3 regions of the Sphingobacterium sp. PCS056 genome follow, and region 1 is predicted to be linked to each of the others. Evidence: riboswitches for the same ligand, from Rfam matches in the RefSeq annotation. Region 1 holds a riboswitch; each other region holds the start of a gene.
The links. A riboswitch is a leader RNA that binds a small molecule or an ion and turns the genes downstream of it on or off. The one in region 1 is predicted to bind S-adenosylmethionine.
Positions count from the first base shown of each region.

Region 2: it holds a riboswitch for S-adenosylmethionine, as region 1 does, so the genes downstream of both, metE (5-methyltetrahydropteroyltriglutamate--homocysteine S-methyltransferase) here and MUB18_RS16440 (O-acetylhomoserine aminocarboxypropyltransferase/cysteine synthase family protein) in region 1, are expected to answer to the same signal.
Region 3: it holds a riboswitch for S-adenosylmethionine, as region 1 does, so the genes downstream of both, MUB18_RS07585 (methylenetetrahydrofolate reductase) here and MUB18_RS16440 (O-acetylhomoserine aminocarboxypropyltransferase/cysteine synthase family protein) in region 1, are expected to answer to the same signal.

Region 1 covers NZ_CP096883.1:3,925,221-3,927,492, forward strand. The annotation lists gene MUB18_RS16435 (prephenate dehydrogenase) at 1-323, shown strand, start outside; SAM riboswitch class I at 913-1,027, shown strand; gene MUB18_RS16440 (O-acetylhomoserine aminocarboxypropyltransferase/cysteine synthase family protein) at 1,256-2,272, shown strand, end outside.
Region 2 covers NZ_CP096883.1:747,567-749,838, forward strand. The annotation lists gene MUB18_RS03150 (phosphatase PAP2 family protein) at 1-592, shown strand, start outside; SAM riboswitch class I at 668-772, shown strand; gene metE (5-methyltetrahydropteroyltriglutamate--homocysteine S-methyltransferase) at 928-2,272, shown strand, end outside.
Region 3 covers NZ_CP096883.1:1,828,257-1,830,528, reverse strand. The annotation lists gene MUB18_RS07585 (methylenetetrahydrofolate reductase) at 1-840, opposite strand, end outside; SAM riboswitch class I at 902-1,007, opposite strand; gene rimM (ribosome maturation factor RimM) at 1,173-1,700, opposite strand; gene MUB18_RS07575 (30S ribosomal protein S16) at 1,837-2,272, opposite strand, start outside.

The DNA.
Region 1 (2,272 bases):
ATGATACCCATACCGCTTATGTTTCACATATCTCCCACCTGACTTCTTTTGCGCTAGCCTTAACGGTATTAGAAAAAGAAAAATCACAGGGCAGGATATTTGAATTAGCGGGTTCTGGATTTGAATCCACAGTACGTTTGGCTAAAAGCTCTCCCGATATGTGGACACCTATTTTTAAACAAAATAGAGTAAACGTATTAGAAGTATTGGAAGAAAATATTAAACAGTTGCAAGCTCTGAAAGATGCTATTCAAGAGGAAAACTATACACAATTACATAAGTTGATTAAAAAATCAAATAAAATAAAGCGCATTATAAAATAAAGCTCCTGTTATTAGTTTAGGGTCGTTCACTTAAGTTAAAAAATGCTAGAAGCCAATACTTCTAGCATTTTTTAGTTCGCAGCCATCATCATCGGCAATTGTGCGATCACATACAATCAACCATTTCTCTAAACTAAGAGAATCATCAACTTGTTCTTTTGATTCAACCTTTATTTCTACTAGGATCAATGTGTAAATGCTCTTCTTGATGAACAGCATATCCGATATCACTCTTGTCCTTACTAGGACAGATAGATAATAATGGGAATTATAGCGGATTGGCGGCTACTTTACGAATAGATGTCGCATTGTAACCGATTTGTGCAAAGCGTTTTTTTCACCTTTTAAGAATGCGAAGACGCACATCTCCCTTATCCTTTGTTTTCTTTTGATTCCATAATTAACCTAAATTACTTAACACTCTTCATATTTAATAATTACACCTTTTTCTCAAGAAAAAGAAACTACATTTCTTACTCATGTATTAAATAAATAATTCAAAATATTTTGGTTTCTAAATTCCAAGACATATATTTGCAACGTAGATCGAATCGAAATACACCTAATCAAAACCTTTCAATCAGGTCTTGATTTATAAAGAAGTGGCGAGAGACTGGCTCAATGACCCACTGGCAACCTTCAAAATACGTTTGAAAAGGTGCCAATTCCTGTCCATATCAATATTGTTATGGAGGATATAAATGAAACGACAATGATATTTACATTACAAAAAAACAACAGGGTAAGTTCAATTACCAACGTAACATTTACAACTCTTGCATCAACTTCAATGCGAATGTTTGAGCACATGTCTATGTTTTATTGTTAGATCTATCCATTTTTTACTTAATGGATAGCAAGTGCATCTACATGTGCAGATCCTCACTCTATAATATTCACGAAAATATTCAACTAATTAATTATAAAAAACCATGTCTACAAATAAAAATTTAAAATTCGAAACTCTACAAGTTCATGCAGGACAAGTTGCAGACCCAACTACTGGCGCACGTGCAGTACCTATATATCAAACCAGCTCATACGTATTTGAAAATGCGGAACATGGCGCTAACTTATTTGCATTAAAACAGTTTGGAAACATCTATACCCGTCTGATGAATCCGACAACAGATGTTTTTGAAAAACGCATTGCTGCATTAGAAGGTGGTGTTGCTGCAGTGGCGGTTGCCTCTGGTCAAGCTGCGCAGTTCATCGCATTAAATAATATTTTAGAGGCTGGTGATAATTTTGTGTCGAGTAGCCATATTTATGGAGGTACATACAATCAATTCAAAGTTGCATTTAAAAGAATTGGAATTGAGGTCCGCTTCACGAAAGAGACAACAGCTGAGGAGTTTGAGTCATTGATCAATGAAAATACGAAAGCATTATACTTAGAAACAATTGGAAATCCAAGTTATGATATTCCTGATTTTGATAAAATAGCTGCAGTTGCTAAAAAACACGATTTACCTTTAATCGTAGATAACACTTTTGGAGCTGGGGGCTATCTATTCAAACCGCTAGAGCATGGTGCTTCTGTTGTTGTCGAATCTGCGACAAAATGGATTGGCGGACATGGAACAAGTATTGGCGGTGTCATCGTTGATGGTGGTACATATAACTGGGGCAATGGTAAATTTAAACAATTTTCTGAACCTTCTGAAGGATATCATGGATTGGTCTTCGCAGATGTATTTGGCCCAGATGGTCCATTTGGCAACATCCAATTTGCAATCCGTGCACGTGTGGAAGGCCTTCGTGATTTCGGACCGGCTATATCACCTTTCAACTCATTCCAGCTTATACAAGGTCTAGAAACGCTTTCGCTACGTGTTCAGCGTCATGTAGACAACACCCTAGAAATCGCTAGATGGTTAGAAGCGCATCCGCAAGTTGAGCAAGTGAACTATCCGGGCTTGAAAAGCTCACCAAGTTATTCAAATGCA
Region 2 (2,272 bases), 2.0 Mb from region 1:
CTTAAACAGCCCATACCTCAAAAATAAAGATCAACAGATAAATAATTCCATAAACAATGATCCATCAAAAACATTCAAATTTGATAATGTCAGTGTTTTTATTCCTTCAGCAGCTGTTTACGGTCTCAATTTCCTAGGTGTCCCAAGTAAACATAACTTCAAAGAACGTCTAGCCATTAGTGCGATCGCTCATGCCATCACCTTATCTACGGTATACACGATCAAACAGACCACTCCTACTTGGAGACCAGATCGTGCTGATCATGAATCATTCCCATCCGGACATACTGCTGTCGCATTTACGGGAGCCGAGATGTTATGGCAAGAGTATAAAGATCAATCCATTTGGTATGGTATCGCAGGATACACAATAGCTGCGGGTACAGGGTACCTCAGAATGTACAATCAGAAACATTGGTTTTCGGATGTCGCTATGGGAGCAGGTATTGGTATCATGGGAACAAAAATAGCATACTGGCTATTACCCCTATTTGATAAACATTTGCAATCAAGAAAGACAAGTTACTTAACCATGGCAACTCCATTTTACAATGGGAAACAACTTGGTGTATCTGCTAATTTTCAATTTTAAGCCTTGATTTATTGTCATTTTGATATAAAAGTTACAAAATATTTGTTTTTATAAAACTAATTCCGATATTTACAGCGCTTATAGAGAAAGGCAGAGGGAATAGACCCAATGAAGCCTTAGCAACCTGTCGATTGACAAGGTGCTACATTCTACCCCATCAAAAAGTGGGAATGATAAGCTAGACACAAATATATCTTGTGCCCTCCTCTCTAAAAGCAATCAAAAAATTTAGTAAATAGATTCAAGAATTTTTGATCGTTTTTTATTTCAAATAAAAAAAATCCATCTAATTTCTTGCTTCGTTAAGGTTGAACAAATAAAATAATTTTATATTTATGTTACTAACGAACAACTTAGGTTACCCACGTGTAGGTGCCTTCCGCGAGTTGAAAAAGGCCAATGAAGCATATTGGGCTAAAAAAATCAGCGCGCAAGAATTATTGCAGGCTGGACTGAAAATCCGTGAAGGCAACTGGAAAACTCAAAAAGATGCTGGCATCGATTTGATCCCTTCAAATGATTTTTCATTTTATGACCAAGTATTAGACTTGACTCTAACTGTAGGTGCTATTCCAGCACAATACCAATCACTCTTAAACAACGAAGATAAAGGATACAATTTGGACCTTTACTTTGCAATGGCGCGTGGTTTTCAACAAGATGGCGTTGATGTAACGGCAATGGAAATGACAAAATGGTTTGATACTAACTACCATTACATTGTTCCAGAATTCGTAAAAAATCAAGAATTCAAATTGACTTCAGAGAAATTCTTAAACGAATACAATGAAGCAAAATCTTTAGGTATCGAAACTAAGCCTGTATTAATCGGCCCAATCTCATACTTATTATTAGGTAAAGAAAAAGAATCTGGTTTCAATCGTATCGATCTAATCGATAAGTTGGTTCCCGTATATGAAGAAATCTTAGGCAAATTGGCTGCTGCTGGTGCAAAATATGTACAAATTGACGAGCCATTTTTAGCTTTAGATATCGATGATGCAACACGTGCTTTATACACCAGTGTATTTACTAAATTAGCTGCTGCTGCTCAAGACATCAAAATTATTGTAACGACTTATTTCGAGGCATTACGTGACAACGAAGAAACCGCTCTAAACTTACCAGTTTATGCTGTTCATGTTGATCTAGTAAGAGGTGAAAATCAACTCGACACTATATTAGCTAAAGTTCCTGCTTCATTAACACTTTCATTAGGTGTTGTTGAAGGACGTAACATTTGGAAAAATGATTACGAAAAATCTTTAGCACAAATCAAAAAAGCGGTTGATGCTCTAGGCAAAGACCGTGTATTAGTAGGACCTTCAAGTTCCTTATTACATGTACCTTTTGATTTAGACAATGAGGATAACGAAGAATCATTGCCTAAAGAAGTTAAAAATTGGTTAGCATTTGCTAAGCAAAAATTAGCAGAGGTAAAAGATCTAGCGATCTTAGCTGAAGGTGAAGTAGATGCAAAAACTGCGGAGCGTTTCGAAGCTAATAAAGCTGCAGCAGAAGATCGTCGTACATCTTCTTTAATTCACAAACCTGAAGTCAAAGAGCGTACTGCAAACATCACTGACGACGACGCAAAACGCACATCTTCATTCGCTGCTCGTAAAGAAGCACAGCAAGCTAAATTTAACCTTCCAGCATTCCCAACTACGACAATTGGTT
Region 3 (2,272 bases), 2.1 Mb from region 1:
TCCCACTTGTCTTACATCAGCATTACTTTTACATGCGGAGACCGCTTCACTCAATTCTTCGGGAATATCCAAATGGAAAATCTTAGGTAGGGTAATCAATTGCTTTTTAGTTGTCAACGGTTTCAATCCGGGTATAATAGGAACATGAATACCATTTTCTCTACATTTTGTAACAAACTCTTTGTATTTTTCTACATTAAAAAACATTTGGGTCACGATAAATTCTGCTCCCATTTCTACTTTCTTTTTTAACCATTTGAAATCTGTATTGAAGTTTGGCGCTTCAAAATGTTTCTCTGGATAACCCGCGACACCAATACAAAAGTTTGTTTTTTCAGATATAGCAATATCTTCATGGAGATATTGTCCCTGATTCATATCAACGACCTGTTGCAATAAATCCGTTGCAAATGCATGTCCACCATCTGTTGGAATAAAATCAGAATCACCTTTTCGTGCATCTCCCCTTAGTACCAGTACATTATCAATACCTAAGAAATTTAGATCAATTAATGCATTCTCCGTTTCTTCTTTCGTAAATCCTCCACATATAAGATGAGGAACAGCATCCACTTTATACTTATTCATAATAGCGGCACAGATAGCAACTGTTCCTGGACGTTTACGATAAGCCACACGCTCTAATAAACCGCTTTCGTGTTTCTTATACATATAGTCTTCTCTATGATAAGTCACATCGATAAAGGGAGGCTTGAATTCCATAAGTGCATCCATTGTTTTAAAAATACTCTGGATACCTTGCCCCTTGGCTGGAGGCAACAATTCAAAAGAAAACAAAGTTTTTCCTTTGGCATTACTGATATGATCAACGATTTTCATTAATTTTTTTTAAATATGATTTTGGTTGGCTTACATCGAAATGCACAAGTAAACTTGTTTCAACTTATCTTTCCCATCTCTGAGTTGGGGTAGAATGTAGCACCTTATAAAATAACAGGTTGCTAAGGCTTCATTGGGTCTAGTCCCTCTGCCTTTCTCTATAAGCATCGGCTAATATCGGTAATAGAAATTTATAATCAAAATAATATTAGAAGCTTGCTCAAAAAATTATACGCTTATGGCGCTATAAAAACAAGATCAGATAAAATAAATAAGCCACTACACAAAGATGTGTAGTGGCTTATATTTCTTCATGTTCGATAGTGAAGATGTTAAATTTCTTTATACAACTCAACTAAGCCTTCGGGCAAATCAACCTCCAATACTTGATCTTCTGAATCAATACCGAGCATTAAATCATCATTTAATGGGAACATAAGCTCCTTGCCATTGAAATCAACGGTGGCTATAAATTGTTGTGGCATTTCTTGCACATGTGTAATTTCTCCAAGTTCTCCATGTACCTCATCAATCACTAGATACCCAATTAAATCCGTATATCTGAAATCATCAGGATCACGTTCAGGCATTTTATCATTAGGCAGATATACCTTCTTACGGACTAAGGGCTGTGCTTTATCGATATGATCTACATCTTCCAAATTCAAATAAGCGGTACTATTGGTTTGGTATTTAATATTAGCAACAAAATAAGGAACTAATTTTTTATTGACTTCAACAAATAAGACATCAAAATCTAGATCTTGATAATCTTCAAATTCGAAAAAAAGCTGCAGCTCTCCTTTTAATCCTCGTGTTTTACTAATATAACCGATGTAAAAACTTTCTTCTATGGTCATGTTCTAATTTGAAAGGGCAAATTTAAAAATATAAATACAAAATTGCAGTACTACTTTGGAAATAGGAGTTATTTTCTTTTAAAAAAAAAGCCGGATCATGTCGAACCGGCTTTCTTGATACTGTATGAAAGAAAAATTATCCTTCAGTTTCTTCTGCAGCAGGAGCTTCAGTTTCTTCTGCAGGAGTTTCCTCTGCAACTGGAGCATTTTTAGCAGCAATAGCAGCAGCTTTTTCTTCTTTTTTCTTAGCTTCAGCAGCTAATGCAATTTTCTTAGTTTCAGCTTTTGTATTAGCTAAACCGTCTTTTTTACCAGCGATTCTTGCATCATTAGCTTCAGTCCAAGCAACAAATTTAGCATCAGCAGCAGCCTCATCAAATGCACCTTTTTTAACACCGCCTAATAAGTGTTTTTTGTATAAAACACCTTTATCCGAAAGGATAGTACGAGCTGTGTCAGTAGGTTGAGCACCTTTATTCATCCAATCCAAAGCTTTTTCAAAATCCAAAACGATAGTCGCTGGATTTGTGTTCGGGTTGTAAGAACCAATACGGTCGATGAATTTACCATCA